Linked DNA regions of Desulfurobacterium sp. TC5-1. The protein of the gene in region 1 interacts with the protein of each later gene in a pairwise test. Links are inferred from orthologs where the notes say so. Each region holds a gene or a part of one and is shown on either strand. Other genes may lie near its edges.

Region 1 (15,648 bases):
CTCTTTCTTCGGGCATCTCTATACCGTGATCAAGAGAGTTTCTAACAAGATGGATAAGTGGATCTTCCAGCTTATCTATTATGGATTTATCAAGCTCTGTATCCTCACCTTCTATTATTAGATTAACCTTTTTGCCGAGCTTTTTAGAAAGGTCTCTTACTATGCGGGGAAACTTGGAAAATATCTTCTTTATGGGCTGCATTCTCAGTTTCATAACCGCAGCCTGAAGGTCACTAACCGTCCTGTCCATACTTATAACGGTTTCGTTGAGAGCTTCTATCGTCTCACTTCTAAGCTCTCTCTCAAGCTGAGAAATAAGCCTCATTATTCTGTTTCTATCAAGGACTATCTCTCCAACGAGATTCATAAGATTTTCTATTCTCTCAACATCTATTCTGATAACATCACTTGTTTTCTTCTTTTCCTTAGGAGGCTTGGCAGGCACGGGAGGCTTTACAGGTTCTGGCCTTTTCTCAGGTTCTTTTTTCTGCAAAGGAGGTGGAGGAGGCTCTTTCTTTTCTTCCTGTTTCTCTTCCTTCAAAAGGTCTTTTATCTCCTTTCCTTCATCAATCAACTTTTCAATAACCGGAATTATCTCCATAGGCCGCTCTTCCGGTGGCATCAAAATTATCTCTTCCAAAAGTCCGGCTAAATCCTTATCCGGATACCTCTCTATCAACTTTTTAAGAGCTTCCGGAACATCCTCCTTAAACTTTAATCCCTTAACACCGTTTTCACCACCTTCTGTTGAAGAACTTTCTGAGCTTTCTGAACCACTCTCTTCCTGCGGACTGCCGCTATCGCCTTTAAGTATGGAGTCCAGTTTTTTCAATATATCGTCTATATCTTCTGGATCAGGAATTTCGCCACTGTCCCTCACCATATCAAGAGCCTCTTTTAACTTATCAAGGCCCTCAAAAAGAATGTCCAATTTTTCAGAATCTATCTTCAACTCACCACTTCTTACCTTGTTAAAAATGTCTTCCATACGGTGGGCGAGCTCAACGATAGTAGTAAGATTTAGAAATCCAGCACCACCTTTAAGGGTATGCATTCCCCTGAAAATACGGTTAATCAGCTCTTCATCATCGGGAGAATTTTCAAGATTTATAAGATCCTGATCAAGACTGTCTATTATCTCACCGGCTTCAACCAAAAATTCTTCAAAAATTTCCTGCATGTCCTGAGGAATATCAATCTTCATGTACCCAACCCCGCTCCATTAATTAAAAAAACTTATCAATGTCGTCCTGAGCAACCCTTTTACTCTCTTCTAAATTCCAATCAAGATCCTCAACAGTTACATTTTCGTCACCGGCAAGAACTTTTTTAACCTTTTCAAGTCTCTGAGAAATGATATCCTGATAGCCGGTAACTGTCGTCATTTCTTGAAGAAGGTTTCGTACCCTCTCGCATTTTTCATCGTTCCCGCTGGAAATCTCCGGAAGAAGCTCGAGGATTCTCTTTACGCCCGAGAGAATCTCGGAAACCATCTTATCCCCTTCTTCCCTTGCCTTTTCAATTTGCTTTATCAGTAGTTCTTTTTCTTTCATATAAGAATCCCCTCACCAATATAATTTCTTATGTAGCTTCTCATTTTGTTTATTCTACATCAACTTCTGCCGTCTTTTCAACTTTACATTTTGATAAAATTTCTGTAGAAATAGAAACCAAAAAGGAGCAAGCGGTGGAAAGTGTAAAAACGAAAGAAGCACCGGAACCGGTGGGGCCCTACTCTCAGGGAATAATCGTCAGCGGATTCTTATTCCTGTCCGGACAGATAGGCATAGATCCGGAAACGGGAAAACTTGTAGAAGGAATTGAAAACCAAACAGAGCAGATTTTAAAAAACATAGAAGCTGTTCTAAAAGCGGCAGGAAGTTCTAAAGAAAGAATAGTTAAAACTACTATCTTTATAAAAGACATCAAAAACTTCGCAAAAGTAAACGAAATCTATGGAAATTTCTTCAAGAATTGCCCGGTATTCCCCGCAAGGTCAACAGTCGAAGTTTCAAACCTTCCACTCAATGCAGAGATAGAAATAGAGTGTATTGCAAAGGTTTAAAATGAAAGGCACCCTTTTTGTTGTGGCAACACCTATTGGCAATTTGGAAGATATCACTCTACGAGCACTTAAAACATTGAAAAATGCTGACGTAATAGCTGCAGAAGACACAAGGAGAACAAAAGAGCTACTTTCAGCGTTTAACATTTCAGGAAAGAAACTCCTCGCTTACCACGAACACAACGAAAAAGAAGCCACCGAAAAAATCATAAATCTGTTAGAGGAAGGGAACAACGTCTGTTTAGTCTCAGATGCCGGAACGCCAGCCATAAGCGATCCGGGATTCCGAGTCGTAAAAAGGGCCCGGGAAGAGAAAATAAATGTCATTCCCGTACCCGGTGCATCAGCGGTAATCGCAGCACTATCTGCTTCTGGATTTCCAACGGATAAATTTCTCTTCTACGGTTTCCTGCCTAAAAAGAGAAAGAAAAGGGAAGAGGCGCTCGTGGAAATTTTACAAATGCCATGGACAGTGGTAGCATACGAATCTCCCCACCGTATAGAAGAAACATTAAAAACGATTTCAAAGTTATCACCCGACAGGAAAATCGCTCTCTACCGGGAAATAACGAAACTTCACGAAGAATTTACAGAGGGAACAGCTGAAGAGATTTTAAAAAACCTGACACCAAAAGGCGAAATGGTGCTTCTCTTTTATCCTCAAAAAGCAACAGCTGAAGAGATAGACCCTGCAAAACTCCTTGAGAAATTCAAAAAAGAGGGAAAAACTCTCAAAGAAGCAGTTAAAAAGACATGCCAGATTACAGGCTTAAAGAAAAACGAGATTTACAAGAAAGCACTGAAGATATTTTCAGAGTGAAAGCAGGCTAACCGCCTGCTTTCACTTAATGGAAGGTTGACAGGGAACAAGTTCTCCGTTTTTATACTCATAAGCTTTTATCTTACATGGAGCACCGATATATCTTTCAACATCAACAAAAGATGCATACTCAACCTTAAACCACTTTATAGTAAGCTCAAGGGCAACCATTGGATCAAAATCTTTACAGCTGTAAGCGTCAAGACTGAAAAACTTCTCTTCAGGCCATGTGTGAATAGTACAGTGGCTCTCCAGCCAGATAGAAACACCTGAAACTCCGCTATCTTCAGTGGCTCTCCTTTTAAGAGTCTCCTCCATAAAATCGAGGGTTACACTCTTAACGTTCTCTTCAGAAAGTTTTTTAACAAACTGCTCAAGTTCTGACTGTGCAAACGGAAAACGGGCAACGATAGGTGGATATACAAGTGTCATGTCAAGTTGCCTCGCCATCTCTTCCATGTAGTCGTAGATGGGCTGAATCGTGTTAATTCTTGTAATATCAGTTACAACCGCATCCATCATTATGTGTCTTCCTACAAATTCCATCTTTCACCCTCCACCATGAGTTAGCAAAACCTAAATCTATCCTTCAGATTAAAAGTAGCAAGATAAATTTTCACACTTTTGAAAGTTTTAGCAATACCATTCAAGCAGAATTAAGTATAATCAACCACACCGAAAAGGCAGGGACATAGAATGCAAAGGGCAGTATTCCTTGATAGAGACAATACGCTCATTGAAGACGAAGGATACATACACGAGCCAGAAAAGGTAAAACTACTCCCGGGCGTTGCCGAAGGACTTAAAATACTAAAAGACGCAGGATTTCTCCTAATCGTAATCTCCAATCAATCCGGCATAGGAAGAGGCTATTTTAAAGAGGAAGATTTCCATGCAGTAAACAAAAGGCTGAATCAACTTTTAGAACCTTACAGCGTTCAAATTGACGATTTCTTTTTCTGCCCTCACAAACCTGACGAAGGATGCAGTTGCAGAAAACCGGAAACCGAACTTTTCTTTAAAGCAGCAAAAAAGTGGAACATAAATTTAAGAGAGAGCTTCATGATAGGAGATAAGATAATCGATATTGAAGCCGGAAAAAGGGCGGGATGCAAAAAGAGCTACCTTGTAAAAGAGGGTGAATTTTTAATGATAGCCAGAAAAATTACAGGTGAACGATGAAAAAGCTTCTCATAGTAACAGGTGAACTTTCCGCATTCAACTATGCAAGGGAAATCGCAGATGAACTTAAAAACGATTTAGAACTTTACGGCGTTTTGCTTGAAGAGATAGAAGGCGTTAAAAACATCTACGATGCAAAAAAACTAACGGCATTTGGGCTGTTTGAAGCAGTTACAAAACTTTTAGAAATAAGAAAGGGACTAAATACAATCAGAAACTTTTTAAAGAAGGAAAAGCCTGATGCAGTACTTCTGATAGACTTTCCCGGATTTAACATGAAAGTGGCAGAAGCAGCAAAAGAGGAGGGAATAAAAGTCTTCTACTTCATATCTCCAAAATTCTGGGCGTGGAACTACAAAAGGGGAAAAAAGATTGCAAAGTTAGTCGATAGAATGTTTGTAATATTCCCCTTTGAAGTGGAACTCTATAAAGAATTTAACTTTGAAGTAACCTACGTGGGCAATCCGCTAATGGACATGGTAAAACCAGACAAAAGTAGAGAAGCATTCTTTAAAGAATACAACTTAAAAAAACCTCCCATCCTCCTCATGCCGGGCAGCCGCGAATCCGAAATAAAATATCTCCTTCAACTCATGTTAAAAGCCGCCAAAAAAATAAAAGAAACAGACCCTGCAGAAGAATTTATTCTCCCTATTGCCGAAAGCCTCGATTTTAAAGCTGTTTCGGAAACGATAAAAAGAGAAGCCCCCTTCGTAAAAATTGTAAAAGGAAAAGAAGCATACAACGCAATGTTTTATTCAAAGGCAGGAATTATAGCTTCCGGAACCGCAAGCCTTGAAGCTGCAATAGCCCTTCTTCCTCATGTTGTCATCTACAAACTTCATCCATTAACATTCGCAATTGCAAAGCGACTCGTAAGGACGAAGTATATATCTCTCCCTAACATAATAGCCGGGGAAGAGGTGATCCCCGAGCTTATCCAGGACAAAGCGACACCTGCAGAAATCAAAAAAGCTCTAATAGACGTATCAGAAAAAAGAGAAGCAATTAAAAAAGCACTTACTGAGAAAGTTAAAAGTCAACTTAGAGGCAAAGCCATTAAAACCCTGTGTGAAGAACTTAAAGTATCGGTGTAGTATAATTAAATCCCTATTTAAATAAGGTTTAAGGAGAGAAAGAATGGGATACAGCGTAGCCGTGGTCGGTGCAACAGGTGCCGTTGGAAAAGAAATGATAAAGGTATTAGAACAGCGCAACTTTCCCGTTGATAAGATAAAACTGTTAGCATCTGAACGTTCTGCCGGAAAAAAACTAAAGTTTAAAGGAGAAGAAATAACCGTAGAAAAACTTACACCAGAATCATTTGAAGGCGTTGAAATAGCTTTATTTTCTGCCGGTGGAGACAGGAGCAAGCAGTTTGCTCCGGAAGCCGTTAAAAGGGGAGCCGTAGTAATAGACAACAGCTCCGCATTCCGCATGGACAAAGAGGTACCTTTAGTTGTTCCGGAAGTGAATCCAGAGGACGTAAAGTGGCACAAAGGAATCATCGCGAATCCAAACTGCTCTACTATTCAAATGGTAGTTGCTCTTAAACCGCTCTACGACCTATCAAGAATAAAAAGAATCGTCGTTTCAACCTATCAGGCCGTTTCAGGGGCAGGCGCTGCCGCTATAGAAGAACTTAAGGCCCAATCAGAAGCCGTTTTAAAGGGAACAAAAGTCCCTCCAGCCAAAAAAATACCAAAACAAATTGCCTTTAACTGCGTTCCACAAATAGATGTCTTTTTTGACGACGGCTACACAAAAGAAGAACACAAAATGGTAAACGAAACGAAAAAAATCATGCACGACCCGGAAATAAAAGTTTCCGCAACCTGTGTAAGAGTTCCTGTCTTCATAGGACACTCTGAGAGCGTAAACCTGGAATTTGAAAAACCTGTATCCGTTGAAGATGCGATAAATGCTCTAAAAAATGCCCCGGGCGTTACCGTCGTTGACGACTTTAAAAACGGCGTATATCCAACCCCCATAGATGTAGCAGGGAAAGATAACGTTCTTGTAGGAAGAATTAGAAAAGATGATACAATAGAAAATGGTTTAAACTTGTGGATAGTTGGTGATAATCTCAGAAAAGGAGCAGCGTTAAACGCCGTTCAAATAGCGGAAGTTTTAATAGAGGAAAACCTTATTTAGGATAGAAGGATGAAAGAAACTCTGAAAAAATTGGCTGAAGAGAGCAAAGATATAAAGGCACTTGCTATCGTTGATGAAGAAGGACTTATAATCGCTGAATACTCAAAGCCAAACCTGAACTTTGATATTGAAGAGATGGCAAGCCTCATAATTACTCCGGCACTACGCCTCTCAGAAGCTTTTACAGATGTAGATAAGGAAGAAAAATTGGAAGAAATGGTAGTGTTCTTGAGCCACACAATTGTTATTCTCTACAAACTTGCATATGAAACCTACTTAGTTGCCGCTCTTGAAAAGACGCCTCTCTACGGAAAAGTGAGATTCATCGTCAAGAAAAATCTTGTAACACTCAGAGAAACCCTTTGAGGGAGGTGGAGATGGCAAAACTAAGGTATTTAGGCCATGCAGCTTTCTACGTGGAGGGAAACGGGCTAAAAGCTCTTATTGACCCATTTCTATCACAGAACCCATGGAACATAGCCCAACCTGAAGAGTTTACAGATATAAACTACATCTTCGTTACCCACGGCCACGGCGACCACTTAGGTGACGCCATTGAAATAGCAAAGAGAACCGGCGCAACTATAGTCTCAATCTTTGAAACTGCATCCTACTGCGGATCAAAGGGAGCAAACATTCACGCAATGCACATAGGTGGAACATACCAGTTCCCGTTTGGAAGGGTAAAACTAACACCGGCAGCCCACGGAAGTGCAATCGTCGAAGGCGATAAAGTCATCTACGGTGGAAATCCGTGTGGAATAATAATAGAAGTTGAGGGCAAAAACCTTTATCACGCCGGCGATACAGGACTTATTGCCGACATGGAACTTTTAGGAAAATATGAAAATATAGATGTAGCACTCCTGCCAATCGGTGGAAACTTTACCATGGACCCAGGAGACGCCGCCATAGCAGCTGAAATGATAAAACCGAAAGTTGCCATACCGATGCACTACAAAACCTGGCCGGTTATAGATAAAGACCCGGAAGATTTCAAAAAGCTGGCTGAAGAAAGAGGTATCAGGGTTGAAATAGTAAAACCGGGTCAGGAGTACGAATTCTAAATGAAAAAGATAGGAATTGCCCTTTCCGGCGGCTTCCTCAGGGGAGTTGCTCATGCCGGATTTTTAAAAGGTCTGGAACAAAAGGGTATCTGTCCTGCTGCCATTTCCGGTGCAAGTGCCGGTTCGATAATAGGTGCTCTTTACGCTTACGGATACAATCCTGATAAAATTGTTGAAGTTGCACTGTCTCTAAACTGGAAGCAGTTAGCAACTCCGTCCTTCAAAGGTGGTCTTTTCAAACTGACAAAGTTGAAAAAGAAACTGGAAGAATTCATTGGCGACGTAGACATAAAAGAGCTCAAAATTCCATTTGCCCTCACCGTCGTTGATCTTAAAACACTTAAAGTCAGATTCGTTACAGAGGGAAAAGCTTCCGATTGGATAGTCGCTTCCTGTTCAATACCGCCCCTATTTGCTCCCTGGAAAATAGACGGAAATTACTACATAGACGGCGGAATAAGAAACGCCATGCCTGCTGAATTTCCAAGGGTTTCTGGATGCGACATCGTCATAGGTTCAAGCGTTCACTTCGTAAATCCTGAATACAATCCCGAATCTCTCACAGATGTTGCTATGAGAAGTGCTATGGCACAGGTTCTTGAAAACCAGCAGTACAGAGAGCCCTTCTGCGACATTGTTGTCAACCACTACCTGCCCGGTTCGCCGTTTGACTTCAAAAACATTGAAAAATTTTTTAAAACCGGATATGAAAATGGTTTAAAAACGGCAGAGGAGATTAAAAAATGGCTCTGAAGACACTCCACGCCTTCGTATCAGGAAGGGTTCAGGGCGTAGGATACAGAGCATTCACACGTTCAAAGGCAAAATCCCTGGGATTAAAAGGTTTCGTGAGGAATCTTCCGGACGGAAGAGTTGAGGTCGTTGCTGAAGGCGATGAGGAAAAACTCGAAAGACTCCTTGGCTACCTTAGAGAAGGGCCTTTCTTTGCAGATGTTAAAGATGTAAAATACAGCTACTCCAACTACAGAGGCGTGTATGAAGATTTTGAAATCACTTATTAAAGTTTTTATTATAGTTCTCACAATCTCCGTTACAGCAACTGCTTCAACGTACATCGTAAAAAAGGGGGATTCCCTCAATAAGATAGCCGAAAAATTTGGTACAACAACTACAGAAATTATTCTCTCAAATAAACTAAAACCACCTTACGTAATATATCCAGGACAACGTCTTGTTATACCGGAACGGTACAAAATCTACAGAGTGAGGAAAGGTGATTCTCTAAACAGAATAGCCAGAAAGTTCGGCGTTTCCCTGAAAGCCCTTATCAAAGAAAACCATCTTCGAAAACCATATAAAATATATCCCGGACAAAGGCTAAAAATCCCGGCAGGAAAAGTTTCTCTCCGGCAGCAAACTAAAAGGGAAACTTCCAAAACAAAAATTATCAGATACAGGGTAAGGAGAGGAGACTATCTCGGAAAGATTGCCAAAAAATTTGGGACAACCGTAAGAAATATCATTGAAATCAACCACCTAAAAAGACCTTACCGAATATACAGGGGACAGATATTAAAAATTCCTGTAAAAAGAAATTACAAAAGTAGCAATACAAAGGCAGAAACGGTAGAAACCCCAAAATATTCAATGTTGAGGAAAGTTCCAATATACAAATACTACCGGGTAAGGCGCGGGGACTCGATAGGAAAAATTGCAAAAAAATTTGGCGTCTCCGTTAGAAGCATAATAAGAGTAAACCACATTAGAAAACCTTACCTCATAAGACCGGGACAGAGGTTAAAAATTCTTGTTGGCTACAAAGACCGCCTTGCCCTAAACAGACCAATTGAATTCAAAATGCCACTTGACGGGCAGATAGACACCACCATAAGAGCAAAAGGATACAAGGGAATATTCATAATAGCCCCACCGGGAGAACCTGTTAAAGCAGCAGAGGTTGGTATAGTTAAGTTTGCGGGGAAGGATGACAAGTTCCTGAAAAAGTATGGAAACGTCATCATTCTTGAGCATCCTCAAGGATATACGACCATTTATGCATCTCTGGGCAGAATAGATGTAAAACCCGGACAGCTGGTTCACAGAGGAGAGGTTATAGGGACTTCTGGAATATCCGGCGACTGGGGAAGAAGCGGTCTATACTTTGAAATAAGCAGAATTCATAACGGAAAAGCATATCCTCTCAATCCTTTAGAGGTTTTAAGGTAAACAATGAGAAAGGCCGTTGAAGGCACATTAACCCTGTTTAGCCTCCTGCTCATAAGCGCTCACTTTCTAAGAGCCGGAAATCCACTGCTTTCCGCCGGCTATCTTGCCCTCTTTTTTCTATGGTTTTCAAAAAGCGCAACTGCAAGAAAGATTTTACAAACAGCGCTCCTTGTTGGAATAGGCATTTACACTTATACAGCTTATCAGTTAATCACGAAGCGCATCACTTACGGACTTCCCTACATGAAAACGGCTATAATTATGGCAGGTGTTAACGGATTTATCTTTTTAGCGTTTCTTGTCCTTACCTACCAGACAAAGAAGAGATGATGCAGCCGAAAACAACAGAAATCCAGCAGCTATACCGATTGTATCAGCAACAACGTCCTTCCAGTCACAGCACCTACCCGGGACAAAAAGCTGCGTAAGCTCTATAAAAACACCATAAGAAAAAAGTAATAAAAAAAGCCTGGCTCTATCAATCCAAAAACTGCCTAAAAGAGCAAGATAGAGAAAAGCAGCAATGTGATTAAGCTTATCGTTTGTAGGTGGAAGTGCCTGAACAGGAATGACGGAAAAAATGTAAATAGAGATAAGAGAAAAAATAAAGATACTTTTTACTTTCCTATCCAAGTTCACCTTTCCTATCCATAAGCTCCCGGGCAGCCTGAAGCGAACCTTCCGTCATTTCTCCTGCTATCATCCTGGCTATTTCCCTTTCCACATCTCCTTTCTCAAGAGGAAACACTGCTATCTCACCCTTTGGAGACTTCTCCACTTTGAAAACAGTATCGGCCATAGCAACAACTGCAGGCGAATGAGATACAGCTATAATCTGAACATTCCTTGAAATTTTAAGCAGTTTTTCCGCTACGCGAGAAAGAACCTTCCCCGACATACCGGCATCTATCTCATCAAAAACAAGAACATCGGAAGCCTTTCCACCTTCAGCAAGGATAGATAGGAGTAACCTTGAAAGTTCGCCGCCGGAAATCGAAACATCAACAGGTTGAAGCGGCATAGCTGGATTACCTGTAAATAGGAATGAAACTCTATCTTTCCCGGTAGATGAAAGGGGAACAGTTTCAAATTCTATTTTGAACCTCGCATTCTTAAGCTCAAGCTCTTTCAGGTGTTCTTTTATCCGTCTCTCAAGGCGTCCTGCCGCCTTCCTTCGTGATTTTGACAGCTCTTCTGCAAGTCTTTCAACCTTCTCCTTAGCTTCAAGATAAGATTTTTCTGCAGATTCTATCTTAAAATCAATGTTCTCAAGCTCCTCAAGCTCCGCCTTCGCTCTCTCATAAAATACTCTAACATCACCCCACGAAGGACCGTACTTTTCTTTAAGTTTTCTCATCTCGTAAAGTCTATCTTCTATTTCCTCAAGGGAGCTTTCCGTCTCCGGAATAGAAAGCCTCTTCTCAAGCTCAAAGACAAAACCCTCTATTCTATAATGGATATCCGAAAGCTCCTCAATTAAGTCTTCCACATCAAGCTCTTCTATCTCCCTCAAAACCCTCCCTATTTTACTGTGGGCAGAATCTTCTCCTTCATACAGTTCAGCACGGGAGAGGGCCATTACCTCTTTTATTTTTTCTGCCTTTGAAAGGATATCCACAAGCCTTGAAAGCTCGTTTTCTATCTCCTCTCCCCACTCAACACTCTCAAGCTCATTTATCTGAAATTTAAGAACATCAATCTTTCTCTTCTTCTCTGCCATACTCTCTTTAAGAGTTTCTAACCTCTCTTTAGCCTTTAAAAAAAGGGTATAAGCTGCCCTGTACTCTTCAAGCAAATCACTGTTACCTGCAAACTGATCCACAATCTTTAGTTGACGTGAAGGTTTCAAGAGGGTTATAGACTCATGCTGAGATTGAATGGTTATGAGAGGGGCTATGTTTTCTTTTACTAATTGCTGAGGAACGCGCCTACCGTTAAGGAAAAACCGGGTCCTACCGTTGACAATTTCACGACGGACAATTATCTCCTCTCCATCTCTCTCAAACACCGCCTCGACAACCGTCCCGTTAGAAATGGGAAGTTTTACCCTATCCCCTTTAAGAAAACCTACTGCACCAAGGAGGAGGGATTTTCCAGCCCCCGTTTCGCCAACGATAACGTTCAATCCATTATCAAAGATAAGCTCCGCCTCTTTTATCGTCGCAAAATTTCTAATTGAGAGTTCCGAAAGCATTACTGCTCCAGAAATTGTTCTATCTGCTTCAAAATCTCAACCCTTCCTTCCCGGGTTCTGGCAGAAAAGGGAATTACATTGACGCTGTCATCTATCCCCAACTTCTGTCTGATTCTCCTCTTTAGTGTAGCCCTTTCAGACTGCTTTTTTAACCTATCCACTTTCGTTGCAACAACACAGAAAGGAATTCCGTAATACTCAAGCCACTCCTTCATCATAATATCCTTGTCAGTAGGACCAACCTTTGAATCAACAAGCAGAAAAACTCCTTTTAATTTATCCCTTCCTGTAAGGTAGGATTCTATAAGCTCTTTCCAGCGCCGCTGTTCAGCTTTCGAAAGCCTGGCAAAACCGTAACCGGGAAGGTCAACGACAAAAAACCTATCATTAACAAAGTAAAAATTAACGGAACGCGTCTTACCGGGGGAAGAACTCACCTTTGCAAGGCGGTAATTCTTGACAATCGTATTAAGAAGGGAAGACTTGCCCACGTTGGAACGTCCGACAAAGGCAACCTCATTGTAGGGTGTATCTGGCAGGTCTTCCGGTTTAAAAACCGTTTTGTAAAGTTGTGCTTTCTTTACCGTTATCATCCGTGCAGTAGTTTATCTATGGCAGCTTTGTATTTTGCCTCATCACCGGGGGCAAAACCAACACCATAGTAGCAAACATCCCCGTTTTTATCTATGAAAAATGTCTGGGGAATTATATCACTTCCGGTAAAGTAGCCCGGATAATTCATCCAGGTTTTCTGGTCAACAACAACCACGGGATACTTAATTCCTTCCTCCTTAACAAACGCTTTTAGAGCTGGCGGCGGATTTCCCTCGTAATCAGTGTTCATTCCGATTACAACAACCTTTCCGCCATACTCTTCATAAAGTCTGTTAAGGACAGGAATTTCCCTTCTGCAGGTTGGACAAAATGTCCCAAAAAACTGAAGAACAACAACCTTTCCTTTAAAATCCGAAAGTCTTATCTTCTTACCGCTTACCGTTTGAAGCTCAAAGTTATAGCCAACAGCACACTTTGGTTTCTCAGGCTCTCGCGACTCTTTCTGAACAGCAGAATTTTCTTTAGAAACAGTCTTATTCTGACCACAACCGCCGATAAGGGCAGCCGCAAGAAGAAGACCGGCAGCTATTTTCTTTTTCATTTCTTCTCCTCTAAGTATCTTGATGCTGACATTGCCGCAACAGCCCCATCGGCTGCGGCAGTAATCACCTGCTTGAGCGGCTTTTTACGTGTATCACCGGCAGCAAAGAGGCCCGGCGTTGCCGTTTTCATCTCATCATCGGTAAGAATGTACCCTCTATCGTCAAGCTCAACAAGATGAGCTATAGGAGCTGTATTTGGTTCACTACCTATAAAAATGAATATACCATCAACTTTCTGCTCGCTCTTTTCCCCTGTAACTGTATCTTTAAGCGTAAGAGATTCAACAAATTGATCACCGTTAATAGATTCCACAACTTTATTTAAAACGGGCTTTATCTTTTCATTTGCCTTTACCCTTTCCTGAACAATCGGAACAGCACGGAACTTATCTCTCCTGTGAATGAGGTAAACCTTGTTTGCAAATTTCGTTAGAAAGAGTGCCTCCTCAAGTGCAGAATCTCCACCACCGACAACGGCGACATCTCTTCCTTTAAAAAGAGCACCATCACATACAGCACAGTATGAAACACCCCTTCCCAAAAATTCTGCTTCACCGGGAACGCCGAGTTTTCTTGGTGTAGAACCTGCAGCCCATATAACAGTCCTGGCCTTAACTTCACCACCAGATTCAAGCTTTAAAGTAAAAATGTCACCATCAATATCAACTTTATTGACGGAATAACCGCTCTCTATAACGGCTCCAAAGTTTTCAGCCTGCTTTTTCATCCTGTCGGAAAGCTCAAAACCGGCCATTGGCTCAGGAAAACCGGGGTAGTTCTCTATCATCTCGGTAATAAGAAGCTGCCCGCCGGGAAACATGGCATCAAGAACGAGCGTCTTAAGGTTACTCCTACCCGTATATATGGCAGAGGCCAGCCCCGCAGGACCGGCTCCGACTATCACAACATCCCAGAGTGTATCAAACATTACTCTTCCCCGATAAATCTTTCTATCGTCTGCTCAAAAACAGCCTTAGGTTGAAGACCTACCTTAACATCGGCGGGCTCACCATTAACAAAGAGCATAACCGTAGGAATACCTCTTATGCCGTACTGCATAGCAAGCATCGGAAGGTCATCCGTATTAACCTTGAAAACTTTAATCTTTCCTTCGTACTGATTTGCAAGCTCCTCTATTGTAGGTGCGAGCATCCTGCAAGGTCCACACCACGGTGCCCAAAAATCTACGAGAACCGGTACATCGGAAGCCAAAACTTCCCTTTCAAACTCTTCAATTGTCTGGATTTCTCTTGCCATCTAACTATTCCTCCTCTTTAAGTATTTGTAAGATTTGTATTACTCTATCATCTTTAATTCTGTAGCACGTTCTAACACCCTCTTTTTTGTAGCAGATAACGCCCGCATTTTTTAAAACATTAATATGCTGAGAAGCCGTGGGCTGAGGGATACCAAGCTCCTCCCATATTTCCTTAACACACTTCTCACCGCCCGCCAGATACTCTACAATCTGAAGCCTCGTAGGATGAGAAAGTGCTTTTAAAAGTTCAGCTATCTCCTGATAGTCCACCTTCGTTTCCAATGTTTCTCTCCTTCTCAATTGGATTATGAGAATTGATTATACCATTAATATATGATTAATCCACCATAGCTGACAACCTCTCTGTAATTTCCTGTAACATCACCGGATGTTCTGTACATTACAAGTTCTGCCGCCGTAGCGCCAAGTAGCTTTGCCGCGATAAGACCTACTGTTGCCGGAACAACACCACACATGGATATGTCATAAGTAACAACCCTGGTGTAGAGTTCGTAAGGGTTGAGGTCTAAAATGGCATCTATGGCAAGTTTATCCATCTCCTTCGCCTTCTCCTGAGTAACGTAGTGGGAAAAATCAGAGCTTATAACTATTAAACCATCTTTATCGGAAAGAGACTCAGCCAAAATCTTTCCGGCCTGCTCACACACATCATAGCTTATGAAGCTAAAAACGATAGGTACAATGGAAAGCGTTTCTCTAAACCCGGAACAGTACTGGAGAAATGGAAGCTGAACTTCAAGCGAATGTTCGTATATGTGAGCATTAACATCAGGTTCGTAAGGTGGATACTTCACAAGCTTTTTCGATACTTCGCTGTTTACGGGAACCTCACCAAACGGCGTAACCCAGATACCGTCCGGGAAAACAGACACCCTCCTGCCAAATCCTGTGTGATTTGGCCCAAGCAGAACATTTAAATCGGGAATCTCCACCCTGCTATAAGTTGCACCGGCAACCCGACCAGAATAGATATATCCTGCATGCGGAACGATTACTGCTTTTGCCTTAATTTTTGGTGCAGGTTCACACATAGAATCAAGCATCATTTTTAAATCCTCAGGTGACGCCGGATAAAACTGCCCTGCAACCGCCGGATAACGAACCATCCCATTCCCCCTGAAATGAAGTTTTTTCCAAAGCACTTCCTCTAAATTTAAATATAACCCTTCTCAAAACAGGTTTTACAACAGAACTTGAATCTATTAAAATGGTAGAATAACCGTTATGAAAGCCAAAATTAATGAGAATATATACATAGACATAAAACATCTACGGCCGTGGTCTTTCTCAAAAATTCAAAAAGCAAAAAGGTGCGCCTACGATTTCTATTGGACCTATGTGGAAAAACAGGAACCGGCAGAACGGGCAGATTTTTTCATTCTTGGAAGCGGCGTTCACTATATACTTGAAAATGCCATAAATACCGTTTTCAAAAGGCAAAAACCTCTCAACTACAACGTGTTAAAGTACTTCTTCGAACAGTTCAAGCAGAAAGAGCCTTCAATAGAGTATGAAAGGGTAAAACCGTTCATGCCTAAAATCT
Region 2 (15,592 bases), on another replicon or contig:
ACATCTCAACAGGATCCTATACTTGATTGTGTTGCAGATTTTGATGTGAGGTTTGATTGGGATTTAAATGGAGATGGAATCATTGAACAGAACGAAAGATATTTACCTGTTTCTGCAATAGGAAAAATTTCTGCTACTGATGAAAGAAAAAAATTGAAGCTTGTTACTGTTTTCATTGTTGTTCAGCAAGGCAAAAGGAACAGAAAATATAAGTTTACAAATCGCTTAAGAAATGCAGGAATAGATTTTACTGCCAAGATTAGGGCTCGCATAGGGAAAAACTGGCAGCAATATAGGTGGAAGCTGATTAAGTTTTCCGTTAAACCAATGAATTTATAATTTTTGGAGGAGCATTGAATAAAAGGAAAGGTATAGTTTTAATAGTAACTTTAATTGTAACCTTCATCGCTTCAGCTTTTATTGCTGCACTTTTATATATACTTTTTAACAATGTCATAATTGTTGGTAGTAAAAAACGGTATTCTGGTTCGCTTGAAGTTGCTAAAGGGGTTTCTTCATATTTAATGGAATTGATGGACGATGATAAGTTGTGTTCATATACTGATTGTTCTAAAACAAATCAGCCTATTCAATTAGGTTCGTATGCTTCTTTTGGAGATTACAGTACAACAGCTACACTTATAAGGCGGATAGACCTTACTAACAGAGGAAAAGGAGTTGTTTATTCGGTTGAAGTTGTGGTGAGAAATAAAAAAGTTCCTTCGGAACATTCTATAGTAGATTTTGTTTATAGAGTTTATTGAAGCAATAATCAATATTTTTATGATTGTGTTAATAATTTTATAAAGGCTTGATGTGTCCTGTCTCTTAGTATGGTGCTATAGAGACTATAATAGATGTTTTAGAAGCAGCTTCTTTAGCATGGCAATTTTAGAGGGTGTAGTAGTAACTGATACAAGTAGTCATAGATAATGCACGTCATTATAACTGGGATTGGTAGATCTTTGTGGAGTAAATTTATGAAAAGATTATTAAGCATAATAGTTTCAATACCGATTGTTGGTGGGGCAAGTTTACTACTTAAACATAAATTTCCTGCTATAGAGAATCACGAGATTATATATCTAACTATACAAAGTGGGTTATTCTTAATTACTTATTTTGTGTTCCGATTTTTTATTTTAAACAACTTATTTTAGACAGTAGAAAGGTGGTGTATGATAGTTGTTAGATATTACAAATAACTTTAGAAGGAACAGGCAAGTAGAGGCAAAGAAAGCTCTAAAGGGTTTCGAAAGATTCAGTGAACTACCTACGACTAAAGTCGTAGGCTTCTGAGGGAGTTTGGTAGGTTGTCCCTACCCTTATCCCTCCGGGCAGGTTCACGCTGCCCTCTACTCCTATCCCTGCTATTTGCAGGGATTCGGAGATACCTTTCCCAAACTCGTAGATTCTTACCCTTACTACTTTCTTAAGTCCCGTCACAAGGTCAAACCACTTCCTTTTGAACTTCCTTAAGATGTTTCTCGCTCCGTTAACGTCTGCGTTAATGAGTCCTTTAATCGGTGATAGGAAAAGTCCTCTCTTTATCCTTCTTCCGTTACCCTTGCTCTCTTTTTTAACTCCTGCATTTTCGTCGCAGGAGTCGGTAACGGAAGTGTAGCTTTCGTCTATCAGCTTAACTTCTATCCCCACTTCTTTGAGCTTGTATCTTAAGTATTCTGTTGCTTTCCCGTGCGGTAACAGCTTGAACATTTGATTCACAAGGTCTGGAAGGTTGTTTTCCTTATTCTTTGACTCCTGAACTTTTCCTATTACTACTGTCTTGACATTATTTAAAACCGCAAGCTTTGTTATGAGACTGCTTACTTTGTGTGCGTAGTCTCTTAAAAGGTTTTTAACACTTTTCCAAAGTCTGTGAAGTTTCCTCTCCAACTTAATCGTCGGCAGTCCTTTATTTTTTAGGTTATCAACTCTCTTTTGCAGGTTAAATATCTTTTTGAGCTTTTTCCTGAGAAGGGTCTTTAGACCTCTACCATCTATGATGTAAGAAATAGGATTTTTCTCTATCACACAGGTGGCAAAGTTTGATATTCCGTAGTCTATCGCTAATACTTTGTTACTTTGCAGTTTGACCTCCGGAACTTTTTTCTCATACACTACTACCGCTTTAAAGCTTACCTGTCCGTAGGACTTATACGGAACTATCTGTATGTTGAGAACTTTGAGGTTTTCTAAGTCCTTATACCCTGTCTCTATCCATAGGTAAGCAGGTGAATATCCAAACTTTTTGAGCAGGTATTCTTTTAAGTTTTTTGATAGCGAAAGTCTTATCCTACTTCCTTCTATCTTGAATCCTGTTTTATCCCAAGTTACCACTCTGTGGGGAATTTCAGGATTTACGCAGCTTGGCGGTTTAACTACACTTACTCCTTTCTTTTTGAACTTCTTAGGGTCTTTTAGGAACTTGAAAAAGTTATTCCATCCTCTTGACAGCTCATCAAGGACTATTTGAGCACAGCGGGATTGTAAGGAGCGTAAGTGTAGGGATTCATCTTTGAGTTTGTTGTAGAGGTCTCTGTAATCAGGTTTCGCTAACTTGTTCTTTATGAGGTAGTTTGCTTGATTCCAGAGTCTTCCAGCGTGGTAGGTGAGGTATCCGAGAATTATCTCTTGTTCTTCTGTCAAACGGTTTAACTCAAAAACTATCGCTCGTTTCACTTTCCTTGACGCAACCCTTAGTGCGTTTAGCTTCTATCATATTCTTGTGGTATATTACCGCTAAGTCAAAGTCAATACCCTTTTGGGGTGTCGGGCTGTATCCCCGCTTTAAAAAGCAGGGTTTTAGCCCGTCATTTTTCTATAAGAAATGGGAGTCAAAGTATTCCAAGTACAACAGGCATAGGTGATCCAACACAATGGATTTCTTGAGGCTAAAGAAGAGGTTCATGATATGTTCCTCATGGCTACATAAAATTATTAACACGACCCTTCAAGCTTACATATAATACAAATTAATATACTATTAGATTGATTCCTCTTGAGATAAGATACGGAATCTCTTCTGGCTTTTCCACACCAGGTATGAGAAAGTACGTTCTGTTTGGTGTTTCTATGGAAAAACCTTTGATTTCGAATCTTGATCGCTTTCCTTCAGTTCCCGGCGGTTCCACTATTATGAGCTTTATTCTTTGTATTGCGAAAGGAATGGTGTTAACAGCTTCTCTTATGCTTTTTCCCATGTCTGGATAGACTTTTGCTATCGTGAAACCTGCCATCTTTTTCTTTGTTATCTCTTCTGGTGAGGTCATTTCTTTCACAACAAAAATTTTGTGCCTGTTGAAACTATAGCCGTTTCCATCTTTTATGGCTTTTTCTCCTGTTAGAAGGTGTATTAGCTCTGTGATTTTTTCTATATTTGTTCCTGTTAAAATTTTAAGCGTTCCAGATTCTCCTTTTTCAGATTTTGCTTCTGGCTGTTCCACTGTGATTCCATAAGCTGATAGAAGGTTTTTAAGTTCTTTCGGCGTGTCGGGTGTAAGATTAAATATTTTTGTGCTTCCGGTTTCCATGTCATATATCAGGTAGTCATAATGGTATGTTAACCTGTCAAATGTACCGAGCTTTATCGTGCCGTTTGCTTCAAACGAACCGAATGTGTTCAGGAGATTTTCTTCAACGAGCTTTCTGAGCTGATTTTTGTTTTTTATTACTTTGTATCCAATGTTCTGCAGTTCTTTTATTTCCTGCTCCGTCAGGTTGTTGTTAAGATCGATTATGTAGTTGTTTCCGCCGGTTGTTACTACCGGATTTTGTTGAAGATTAACCGTTCCTGAATTTAGTAGAATCATTCCTTTCTTGTAACTTCTGAAGCCTCTGCCGTTTATTATAGGGAAAAAATCCGGAACTACATTGTTTGCTATTTTAAATTTTTCTTTTACTCCTTTCTTTTTTACGCCCGGTAGTGGAATTTTGAGAATGTGTCCCTTCAAAATAAGATTGGGGTTTTTAAGTTTATTTAGTTTGGCCACTTCACCTATCATTTTAAGGGGTAAATTATACTTTCTCAGAATTCCGTAAAGTGTGTCCCCCGGCTTTATTTTATAATAGATTATCTTTTTCCCGGTATTTTCTTGCGCCTTTCTAATTTTTATTATGTTTATCTTATAGATATTCCTGCTACCGTGAGCCGGAGCAGGCAGAATGATTAGCAATGCTGCTATAAAACGTTTCCAGCCCATCTTTTCATATCCTTTAGAGCTTTTTCTGCCTGTATTTTTCGTCTAACCCTTTTACCTTTTGCTTTAACAGGTGGAAGAAGACCAAAATTTGCGTTCATAGGTTGAAACCTTTTAGAGTCAGCTTCCGTTATGTATTTTAACAAACCGCCTATCATTGTTGTAGGGGGTGGTGATACCGGTGTTTCACCTTTTAAAAGTTTTGCCGCATTTATTCCTGCGATTATGCCACTTGCGGCAGATTCAGGATAGCCTTCTACACCTGTTATCTGTCCAGCAAAGAGAATGTTTGGGTTTTTCTTCAGTTGAAGGGTTGGAAGCAATAGTTTAGGAGAGTTTATAAATGTATTTCTGTGAATGCTACCATACCTTGCAAATTCAACGTTTTCAAGACCCGGGATGAGTCTAAACACCTTTTTCTGTGCAGGATAGGTAAGTTTTGTCTGAAATCCTACCATGTTAAGCAGTGTGCCTTCTCTGTTTTCTTTCCTTAGTTGAACTACGGCGAAAGGCCTTTTGCCCGTTTTAGGATCTATTAATCCCACAGGTTTAAGAGGTCCAAAAAGCAGTGTTTCTTTTCCCCTTTCTGCCATCTCCTCTATGGGCATGCATCCTTCAAAGTAGGCTTCCTTTTCAAACTCTTTTAGAGGGACTTTTTCCGCTTCCATTAAGGCGTTGTAGAACCGTTCGTACTCTTCCTCGGTCATTGGACAGTTTAGATAGTCGTTGCCTCCTTTACCGTACCGTGAACCCCAGAAACATTTTGAGTAGTCGATTGTATCAGCATAGACAATGGGTGCTATGGCGTCGTAGAAAGAAAGAGATTTTTCTCCAAGAAATTCAGTTAGGTATTGAGAAAGGGAATCTGAAGTTAAGGGGCCTGTTGCCACTATTGTAATTTCGTTTTCAGGAATTTTTGTAACTTCTTCTCTGGTAACTTCTATGAGAGGATGTTGCGATATTTTTTCTGTTATATAAGTTGCAAAGTCTTTTCTGTTCACCGCAAGTGCACCGCCTGCTGGAACGGCTGTTTTTTTAGCTGCTTCAACTATGAGTGAATTGAGGATTTCCATCTCTTTTTTCAGGAGACCTCTTGCGGTTGTTTCGTCAATTCCGCCAAGTGTGTTGCTGCAGACGAGCTCTCCAAAAAGTTCTGTTTTGTGAGCAGGGGTCAGTTTTTTAGGTCTCATTTCGTAAAGAGTAACGGGAATGCCTTTTTGCGCTAAATACCACGCCGCTTCGCTTCCCGCCAATCCTGCACCGATTACATTTACTTTTTTCATTGGTTGTCCTTTGTTACTAAATTCTCTATTTTCTTTGCCTGTTCAGCAGCGGCGAGGGCGTCTATCATTTCGTCCATTTCTCCGTCTAAGAATTGTTCGAGGTTGTAGAGGGTAAGTTTAATTCTATGGTCTGTTACTCTGTTTTCTGGAAAGTTGTACGTTCTGATTTTTTCGCTTCTATCCCCGCTTCCTATCTGGGAACGGCGGGTTGAATCAAGATGCTCTTTTTGTTGTCTTTCGTAGAGTTCTTTTAACCTTGCCCTTAAAATTTTCATTGCTTTTATTCTATTTTGAATCTGAGACCTTTCGTTTGAGCAGGTTACCACTATACCGGTTGGGATGTGTGTTATCCTGACGGCGGAATCTGTCGTGTTTACATGTTGACCACCTGCTCCTGAGGATCTGTAGGTGTCTATTTTAAGATCTTTTTCGTCAATTTTTATCTCGACGTCTTCTGCTTCTGGAAGAATTGCAACGGTGGCAGCTGACGTGTGAATTCTGCCGCCTGATTCTGTTACAGGGACTCTTTGAACTCTGTGAACGCCGCTTTCGTACTTTAACCTGCTATAGGCGCCTTTTCCGGATATCAGGGCAGATATTTCCTTGTAGCCGCCAAGTCCCGTTTCATTTGCAGACAGAATTTCTATTTTCCAGCCCTTTCTTTCAGCATATCTTGAATACATTCTAAATAGATCTGCTGCAAAGAGAGCAGCTTCTTCACCGCCTGTTCCGGCTCTTATTTCAAGGATTACACTTTTCTCATCGTTTGGATCTTTTGGAATTAAGAGCATTTTCAGTTGGCTTTCAAGTTCTTTTGCTTCCCTTTCAAGCTCTTTTTTTTCTTCTTTTGCAAGTTCTATGAACTCTTCGTCCTCACCGGAGTTCATCACCTCTATGGCTTCTTGAATGCCAGCGGCTACCTTTTTGTATTTTTGATATGTTTCATATATTGGTTGCAATTCTTTATGTTCGCGGGCAAGCTTCTTATACTTCCCGCTGTCTGATATTACATCTGGATTACTTAAAAGGCTTTCTATCTCTTTAAATCTTCTGCTTATCTCTTCAAGTCTTTCTATTATGACTTTTTCCATTAAACGCCCTCCGCCTATCTTTTCTTCATTTTTCTCTCATATTCTCTTTTAAGCTTTTTGTAGCGTTGAAGGGCGAGTCTTTTTTGTAGTGGTGAAAGTCTATCTATGAAGACTATACCGTTAAGGTGATCTATTTCGTGTTGAAGGGCTCTTGCTACAAGGTCTTCGCCTTCTATTTCGAAATCTTCTCCGTCAATATTCTGTGCTTTTACTTTTACGTAGGCAGCTCTTTTTACCTTCTTATAAAGACCTGGAAGTGACAGGCACCCTTCCTGATTTACCTGTTCACCTTCCATGGTGATAATTTCGGGATTGATTAGAACAATTTTGTTTTTCCCTTCTCTCTCTTTGCCAGCTTCAATGTCTATGACGACTATCCGTTTAAGAATGCCGACCTGATTGCCAGCAAGTCCAAGGCCACCTCTTTTGTACATTGTTTCAAACATTTCGTTGACAATGTTCCTTAATTTCTCATCAAATTCATTAACTTTTTCTGCCTTTTTTTTGAGTACTTCATCGGGATATATTCTTATTTCCATCTTCGTCTCCTGCTAAGTTGTTTATCAAAAATTGGAAAGATTCCATCTGATCTTTTTCGGTTTTGGCTTCTAAGGTAAGAATTACCGGGTTTTCTCTGTTCTCCTTTAAAAAGTTGAATAAAGGTTGAAAGTTAAAAGTTCCGTTACCGGCAGCTATGTGGAGGTCGTTTATACCGTCGTTATCGTGAATATGAAACTCGAAAATTTTGTCTGCAAAGAGGTTAAGCCAATCTTCGAGTGGTAGTTTTGAAAAAATGTTTAGATGTCCAACGTCAATACATATTCCCATGTTCTTTCTGTTCACCTTTTCTAAAAGTTCATTTAGGTAGTCTGGAACGTCGTCGAAAACATTTTCAACTGCTATTTTTGTTTCCGGGAATAGATCACACACTTCTTTAAATGTTTCTACACAATTTTTTATCCATCTGTCGTAGACAGGAAGAATTTTTCGGGGATGGAACCCGGAGTGAAAAACAATTACTTCAGGTCTTAATATCTCTGCTGCGGGTTTCAGCTCTTTAAACCGTTTTAGTGTTGCCTCCCGTATGTATTTGTCTATGGCGCCCGGGTTTAGATCCATAAACGGAGCGTGAAATGTTACCGGTTTATCGGCCAGTTTTTCGGCTAATTTTGAGAAAAACTTTAATGGTACTTTTTCAAGAACATCGGCCGTAAGTTGCAGTTCAATTCCGAGGTTTCTATTCAGGGTTCTCTCTATTCTCTCAGGGTTTTCTATGATGTCTCTTCCCGGTATATGACCTGTAATTTTCATTTATCACCCTCTCGGCACTAACGTAAAGAGAAATTTATGCAGTTATTGGGTTTAGAGCAAGAAAGGGTTGCTTTGACCGGGGAAATCTCTCTCTTACTTTCTTTTTCTATCTATTTGTATATGCTAAAATCTCTGTAATTATTATCTTTTTGAGGAGGAAGGGATGCGGAAACTGTTGCTGTTTTTATCCTGTTTTTTTGCCGTTTCTTCTGCTGCGTATGGCGGTAATGTTGATACCTTTGGTATAGGTTCTGCAGAAACGGCACTTGGCGGTGCTTACTCTGCTACGGCAGACGATCCTTATGCTGTTTACTACAACCCTGCCGGTTTAATGCAACTTGATAGTCAGGTCGTTTCTGCCGGTTTTGAAATTCTTGATCCAACTTTAAGGATTCACGATTTTACCGCAGTTGATGGGACTGGGAGCGTTGTTCTTCCTTCCGATGCTTCATTCACTGACGTTTCAGATACGCTTTTCGTTCCTTTTGCTGGTTACGGAACGAAAATAAATGACAACTTTGCTTTTGGTATTGCTGCTTATATTCCTTATGGTCTCCATATTAAATGGGATTCTGACCCTGCAGTCAATCCGGCCGCTTACAACTGTTTCGAGTCCTATTATATAAGGGGTGTTGTTACACCTACAGTTGCGTTCAGATTGACTGATGATTTAACGTTTGGTTTTGGTGTTTCTCTTGGTCGTTCCGATGCTGGTACTCAAAGGAGAATTTACGCTCCAACGCTACCATCCTTAAACAACAAGGTTATTAAGTCAGAGTTTTCAGATGATTTCAATGTTTCTTACAACTTCGGTTTCATGTATAAACCTTCCAGGAGACTTACTCTCGGTTTGACTTACCGTTCACGAGCGAAAACCGACTTTACCGGCACTGTAGAAGTAGAGGGAACTTCTTACTTCACAAATGCTACGACAAAGATTGATCATCCTGAACAGATACAGGGTGGTATAAGGTATACGCCAGATGATAGAGTTTCTATTGAGTTTGATGTTGTCTGGACACGGTGGAGCACGATAGATAAGTATATTGTTGATTTTGAAACACCGATACTTGGTAAAACTCAGGAAGTTTTCGTGAGGGACTGGCAGGATACGAGACAGGTTAGGATTGGTGTTTCCTATATTGTTAATGACGTTGTTACGTTGAGGGGAGGATACTTTTATGATCCTTCTCCCATTCCGGATCACACGTTTGACATGGCCTGGCCTGATGCTGATAAGAAAACCTACTCTGTAGGTGCCGGATTTAACTTTGGTAGAGTGAAGATTGATACGGTTCTTCAGTACAGTGTTGCCGAGAGTAAGAGAGAAATAGGCGGGGAAAGTGTTGAGTTAAATGAAACTTACGATGACGGGAGTGTATCCCTTTCTGCAGACGGCCATCTGTGGGGGTACGGTGTTACCGTTAGTTACACATTTTAAGAGGAGGTAAGTGATGAGAAAATGGATTGCTCTCTTAACTATAATGGTTGCAGTTAGTTCGTGCGGAACCAAACTTGCGGAAACAGAAAATGCGTCTTCTGTTCCTGGAACAGAAATACCTATCGATAGAAATGGTCTTGTTTTCGATCCTTCTGCCGAAAAAATACCATTTCCCAACGATATTATGTGGTCTCAGTACGGTGGTAATGTGACTCTACCGGTGGATGAAGCCTCTGATAATGCCACCAAGCTTCTCTACAGGGCAATTAATGCTCTTCACATAAAAGGTTTTAGTCCTAACATGTTTATTGGTGTTCCTCTTATGAACGATAAATCGTTAACTGATGTTTCCGGGCACTTTAAGCTTATAGATCTTACAGATTTTCAAGTTTGTGCTGCATCAAATGGTACATCTGCGGCATGTCTTGGTATGGATGAGACAGTCAAACTTACATTCAGGCAGGATGGAGACTTTTTGAAATTTTATCCTGTAAGGCCTCTTGACGCAGGTCATCAGTACCTTTTTGTTTTAGAGAATGGAATAAAGGATAATTCCGGGAATGAGATTTTAGAGTCAGTCATGTATAAAGAGCTTGAAACAAACGATACTCTTTTAGACCCTCAGCTTGAAGCCTTGAGAGAAGAGTATAAACCTCTTTACGATTCAGTGCTTCCTCAGTTTGGACTTTACAGAGATAACGTTCTTGAAATATTCACATTTACAACAGCGAACAAGACATTGTCAATAAATGACTTTGGCGTTATAAATGAGGCTTTGACAAACAGCACGGTTGCGGATAACCTGGAAAGTTTAATAGGAGGATTGAACTATACTGATGTTCCTCTGGAATATAGAGGAATAGAAACTTTCATTCTATCAGGTCCTGTGGCACCGCTTCTTGGATTTGTTAATGGGACGAACAATACAGTTATGAGTGTTAATATAGCAGAGCAAACGTTGATGGCAGTTCCATATTCTATTTTCAATGGGGCAAATTTCTCTACCTATAATGATACGGTTTATGTTTTCCTCCACGGTTTAGGGGCAAATAGAACGGTGGCGCAGCTTTTAACAGGCGATATCCCTTACGCTGTTGTTTCGATAGACCTTCCATATCACGGCGACAGGGTGCTTCCAGACGATAATCCTTACACAACCTGCTATGAGAATGTTTCTGGAAGCTGTTTCCTTACCGAAAATCCGGGTAGTGACAGGATAAACTTTTATCAGTCGATTTTTGATGCGCGAGTTGTATTAAGAGCTCTTGCTTCTGGAAGATTTGATATTGACGGTGATGGAACCCCGGATGTTCCTAAGAATATCGACCTTGTCGGTATGTCTCTCGGTAGTATCGTTGGTGGTTCTCTCCTTGGCATAGATAGCGCTACCAATAATACGATTTCAAAAGCTGTTCTAAACGTTGGTGCGGCAAATCTTGTTTCTGTTCTTGATACTGCGACTAACAGTATGATAACGAATCTCCTTGGGACTCTTGGAGTTGAGAAAAACTCTATCGATTACTTTGTGACTCTTGGCATTTTCCAAACGCTTCTTGATCCTGCAGACCCATCATATCTTGCCGGCAATGTTGCAAACAAGACGATAATTCAGTCTGCCTATGGTGATTCTATACTTCCATACGTATCCAACTTATCTTTTGCCAAATCCATAGGATTCAGTAACTATACAGAGGTGGATTTCTCAAATGTAACAGTTGCCCCAGGATGGTACATGTTTGGTAATAGTTCCGCTTATGTAAATCACGGTTTCCTGTTAAGCACAAATACGACTTATTACCCGGAAGTTTCCGATTATCTTGCTGATGAATCTGTTCTTCAGGATGCTCAGAAAGCTGCAAGGGAACAGATAAAAGATTTCTTTCAGTAATTGAAAGGGGAGCTTTAAGCTCCCCTCTATATTATATTTCAAATTTCCTGAACTGCACCTTTTGAAGCCGAAGATACAAGTTTTGCATACTTCCTGAGAAGTTTTGATTTAACCTCTTTCTGGAGAGGTTTAAAGGTTTCAAGTCTTTTCTTGATTTCTTCTTCCGGGACTAAAAGTTCAAGTTTTCTCTCTGGAATGTTAAGGTATATTTCGTCCCCGTCCTCGATGATTCCTATGATGCCACCTTCGGCAGCTTCAGGTGAAATGTGTCCAACGCAAGGACCGTGTGTTCCGCCGGAAAATCTTCCATCTGTTATGAGGGCTACGGATTCACCAAGTCCCATGCCCATGACGGCAGCAGTAACTGCTAACATTTCTCTCATGCCGGGACCGCCTTTTGGTCCTTCATATCTGATGACTATAACGTGGCCAGGCTTAATTTCGCCGTTCATCACGGCTTTCATAGCATCTTCTTCGCAGTTAAATACCTTTGCGGTACCTTTGAATACCTTCATCTTATCGCTAACGGCACCCTGTTTAATAACGGCGCCTTCCGGGGCAATATTCCCGTAGAGAATTGCAAGTCCTCCCTCTTTTTTATAAGGATTGTCCATTGGTCTTATGACGTCTTCGTCAAATATTCTTCCATTTGCTGCTACTTCCTTAATGGATTTTCCTGAGACGGTTGGGTTGTCTTCTATTAATGTTTGCAGTCTGTTCAGTACGCCAGGTATCCCACCGGCATAGTGGAGGTCTTCCATAAGGTATTTCCCGCCAGGTCTCATGCTGCATATTTTTGGAGTTTCTCGGCCTAAGTCGTCAAAGAGTTTAATGTCAAAAGGAACACCGGCTTCATAAGCTATTGCCGGAAGGTGCAGAACAGTATTTGTAGAACCGCCAAGGGCAAGGTCAACTCTTATCGCGTTTCTAAAGGCTTCTGGAGTCATGATATCTCTTGCCTTTATACCTTTCCTTACGAGCTCTACAATTCTTTCTCCAGATGCTTCAGCTATTCGTTTTTTCTCTGCTAATGGTGCCGGAGATGTTCCGCAGTAAGGGAGAGACATTCCTAAAGCTTCTGATAAGCAAGCCATCGTATTTGCAGTGAACATTCCCTGACATGCACCGGAGGATGGGCATGCTGTTTGTTCGTATTCAAGGAGTTCTTCCAATGAGAGTTCACCAGCTCTGTACTTTCCGATGGCTTCAAATGTGTGGGTAACGAGATCAAGTCTCTCTTTCCCGCGCCTTCCTGCAAGCATTGGCCCTGCAGTTACGATTATTGCAGGAATGTTTACCCTTGCCGCTCCCATGAGCATTCCAGGGGTTATTTTGTCACATGCCGTTAGAAGAACGATACCGTCAAGTTGATGTGCGTTGACGACGTCTTCAACAGAATCAGCGATGATCTCTCTTAGAGGGAGAGAGAATCTCATTCCTTCATGTCCCATTGCTATACCGTCGCATATAGCAGGAACTCTAACAATAAATGGAGTGCCGCCGGCAGCAGCAACTCCTCTTTCTATAAACCTTTCAAGTGCGTACATATCTGCATGACCAGGAACAAGGTCTGTGTAGCTTGAAATTATTCCAATTAATGGTTTATCGATGTCTTCTCTTCTAATTCCTGTTGCCATCATGAGTGCACGGGCAGGTAGCTTTTCAAATTCTCTCAGAACGTCACTTCTCATTGTTTGCAGCCTCCTGAGCCTTTTTGATAAGCATAACCATTTCGTCTCTGAGTTTTAATCTTTCCTTTTTCATCCTGTCAAGTTCTGCTTCCTCTTTAGGTGTCAGGAAGGCTTTTTTTTCCATTTTATCTATAATGTCGTCAAGTTCCTGATGTTTTTTTTCAAGGGTTGCAAAGTGGTGGAACTTCTCCCTTGCCAGTTTCTTTAAGTTTTCGTCCCTGTACATCTTGTACCTCCGTTGGGTTTATTTTAAGCATGAGAACGAGGGCGTTATCCCCGTTCCTATAGTATTTTTTCCTTTCGGCGACCTTTTTAAATCCGAACTTTTTATAAAGGTTTATTGCAGGAAAATTTTTCTCAGATACTTCAAGAAAGATTGTAAAGGGTTTTCCGATTCTCTTTAGTTCTTCTATAATAGAGGTCATAAGTGCTGTTCCGATGCTCCTTCTCCTGTAATTTTCGCTGACAATAATAGCGTGAATTTCAACTTCATCTTCTACTATCCAGTATAAAACAAAACCGACGATTTTTCCATCTATCAGGGCGACTTTTCCCCTATATATGTTAGAAAAGAACTCTTTTGAGGATACGGGAAGGATAAGGTTAAGTCCTTTTTTCAGGTTCTCTATTTTCTTGAGGTCACTTATTTTCCAGTCTCTTATTTGAAGGTTTCGCATCTGGCTGCCTTATGTAGATAGGTTCAAGGGATTCTCTGTATCCGATTTTTAAAGCAAAAAGGGCTGCATTTAGAGCAAGGGATGTGTTTGCCCTTCTTTCTAATAGCCTGCTTGAAGATTGTATAAAGTTTCCTATTTCTGAATGGTCATTATAATTTCCGGTTATTATCATATTTCCCGGAATCCTTGAAATTTCGTTTATGACCTCTTTTGCAGAAAGATCTTTAGGAGGAATGATTACTTCATCTCTCTTTCGACAGTAAATGTAGTATTTGTTTTTTCGTCCTTCTACTATAACGAAAACTGGTAGATTCTCGCTCAAAAAGCTGAAGGAAAGGGCTTCCAATGTAGAAACGGTGCCTATTTTCTCTTTACCCACTACAGCTTTAAAAGCTTTTGCAAGGGATAGGCATATCCTGATTCCCGTAAATGATCCTGGACCAGATGTAAATATTATAAGATCAATAGGGTTAAATTTCCCTTTTCCAGTGCCCAGTATGGAGCTGAGTGCTTCAAATACTTTTGAGGAGTGCTCTCTGGGATAATTCCAGCTTTTGGAAAATAAGACTTTTTCATTATTGGTAAGTGCAACGCTTCCAAGAGGAAGACATGTATCAATACCAAGGATTGTCATTTAATTTACCACCCTGCAGTTAATATTAGCTACCTACATTATAGCAACTTTTGTAGAGATTTCGTTATGCAGGAAAAATAATTTCTTCTCCTATTCTACTTATCAAGTAACTTGATACGAACAAGAATTCGGGATTTAATTTAAGTTTTCTTTTTTCAAGTATAAGTATTCTACTGTTTAACAGATTTTGCAAGAAAGGGCTTTTTTCTATTGAGTTTCTGACTACCTTTTCTTCTTCAACTTTAAGATTGACTCCGTTTGTTTTCCTTAATCCCATAGCAAGTTTTATTTTAAAGACTTCTTCTCTGCTCAAATTAACCTCTTCTTTATAGATAACTTTTCCAGACGAGATGGCGTTTTTATAGGCAAAGTAGTTATCTACGTTTTTTTGGTATTTATTAGCAAGTAAAGAGGCCGCAGAGGGACCTATACCGAGATAGTTTTTCATATCCCAGTAAGCAAGGTTGTGTTTACACTCAAATTGGAGTTTTGAGAAATTCGATATTTCGTATTGGTAAAAGCCGCCAGTTGATAGTTTCTCCACTATCAGTGAGTAGTATTTGCTGAAGGTTTCTTCTGAAGGAAGAGCGTATTTCTTTTCTTTAAACAGTCTATGGAACGGGGTTTTCTCGTAAATGGTTAAAGCGTAAGTTGACACGTGTTTTAATGGAAATTTCATGAGGGTTTTAAGGTCTTTCTCCATACTTTTTTCGTCCTGTCCCGGAATCCCGAAAATCAGGTCTATGGAAACATTATCAAAAATAGATATTGCTGTTTCTATACTTTTAATTCCTTTTGTTCCCGTGTGTCTTCTTTTTAGGATTTTTAAAAGTGAGTCGTCAAAAGTTTGTATTCCAAGACTTATTCTGTTTACACCAGCAGATTTTAAACCTTTAAGGTATTCATGGTTTACATCGTCAGGATTGACTTCTACAGTTATCTCTTCTGCTTCCGGGAATAAGGAGATTATATGCTCAAAAAATGAAGGTGGCATTAGGGAGGGAGTACCTCCCCCAAAATATATGGTTTTAGGCTTTACCCTTAGTTTTTTCAATTTAAGTTCTTCTTTTAGTAGATTTAGATAACATTCAGGTTCTACTTTACCTGTTGTAGAGTAGAAATCACAGTAGGGACATTTTGTCCGGCAAAATGGTACATGTACGTAGAGGTGACCCACTTCCATCTTATTTGAAACTGTAAGAAATGGTTATTACTGGTAGTGGGACAAAGTTGGCACCAAAGAGCTTGCTGAAGAAGTATAATCCACCACCTACAGAAAAGACACCACTTTCGCCTGTAGGGTCGTTCCCGTCTGGAAGGTCGTACTCTGCACCGCCGCCGAAGTATGGATAAATTACCATGGTTGTTCCCCCTTCA

What was found.
Region 2: the proteins of H153_RS0108650 (region 1) and def interact in binary tests that used the Escherichia coli proteins (3 or more experiments, as listed by UniProt). The link is inferred for Desulfurobacterium sp. TC5-1 from one-to-one orthologs.

The regions. Positions count from the first base shown.
Region 1 is NZ_ATXC01000002.1:188,327-203,974, forward strand. The notes cover bases 4,254-7,214. They hold H153_RS0108650 (aspartate-semialdehyde dehydrogenase), read left to right. Parts: upstream 4,254-5,207; coding sequence 5,208-6,221; downstream 6,222-7,214. Other genes in these bases: lpxB (lipid-A-disaccharide synthase), read left to right, coding at 4,254-5,164; H153_RS0108655 (hypothetical protein), read left to right, coding at 6,231-6,587; H153_RS0108660 (metal-dependent hydrolase), read left to right, coding at 6,599-7,214. Also shown: H153_RS0108615 (chemotaxis protein CheA), read right to left, coding at 1-1,204; H153_RS0108620 (hypothetical protein), read right to left, coding at 1,227-1,553; H153_RS0108625 (RidA family protein), read left to right, coding at 1,688-2,065; rsmI (16S rRNA (cytidine(1402)-2'-O)-methyltransferase), read left to right, coding at 2,067-2,885; H153_RS0108635 (S-adenosylmethionine decarboxylase), read right to left, coding at 2,907-3,431; H153_RS09735 (HAD family hydrolase), read left to right, coding at 3,582-4,067; more of lpxB, read left to right, coding at 4,064-4,253; more of H153_RS0108660, read left to right, coding at 7,215-7,288; H153_RS0108665 (patatin-like phospholipase family protein), read left to right, coding at 7,289-8,041; H153_RS0108670 (acylphosphatase), read left to right, coding at 8,032-8,310; H153_RS09740 (LysM peptidoglycan-binding domain-containing protein), read left to right, coding at 8,285-9,475; H153_RS0108680 (hypothetical protein), read left to right, coding at 9,479-9,805; H153_RS09745 (VanZ family protein), read right to left, coding at 9,764-10,114; H153_RS0108690 (DNA repair protein RecN), read right to left, coding at 10,101-11,669; yihA (ribosome biogenesis GTP-binding protein YihA/YsxC), read right to left, coding at 11,669-12,262; H153_RS0108700 (TlpA disulfide reductase family protein), read right to left, coding at 12,259-12,825; and 5 more genes.
Region 2 is NZ_ATXC01000001.1:341,129-356,720, forward strand. What follows is about bases 5,351-8,255. They hold def (peptide deformylase), read right to left. Parts: upstream 7,113-8,255; coding sequence 6,588-7,112; downstream 5,351-6,587. Other genes in these bases: trmFO (FADH(2)-oxidizing methylenetetrahydrofolate--tRNA-(uracil(54)-C(5))-methyltransferase TrmFO), read right to left, coding at 5,351-5,482; prfA (peptide chain release factor 1), read right to left, coding at 5,479-6,561; H153_RS08990 (sugar phosphate isomerase/epimerase family protein), read right to left, coding at 7,087-7,884; H153_RS0101780 (outer membrane protein transport protein), read left to right, coding at 8,048-8,255. In the rest of the region: H153_RS0101735 (hypothetical protein), read left to right, coding at 1-339; H153_RS0101740 (hypothetical protein), read left to right, coding at 354-764; H153_RS0101750 (RNA-guided endonuclease TnpB family protein), read right to left, coding at 1,270-2,682; H153_RS08985 (LysM domain-containing protein), read right to left, coding at 2,976-4,202; more of trmFO, read right to left, coding at 4,181-5,350; more of H153_RS0101780, read left to right, coding at 8,256-9,325; H153_RS0101785 (hypothetical protein), read left to right, coding at 9,339-11,213; ilvD (dihydroxy-acid dehydratase), read right to left, coding at 11,252-12,904; H153_RS0101795 (YdcH family protein), read right to left, coding at 12,894-13,130; rimI (ribosomal protein S18-alanine N-acetyltransferase), read right to left, coding at 13,066-13,581; tRNA (adenosine(37)-N6)-threonylcarbamoyltransferase complex dimerization subunit type 1 TsaB, read right to left, coding at 13,544-14,215; radical SAM family heme chaperone HemW, read right to left, coding at 14,280-15,398; H153_RS0101815 (hypothetical protein), read right to left, coding at 15,400-15,592. UniProt on the Escherichia coli protein: Removes the formyl group from the N-terminal Met of newly synthesized proteins. Requires at least a dipeptide for an efficient rate of reaction. N-terminal L-methionine is a prerequisite for activity but the enzyme has broad specificity at other positions.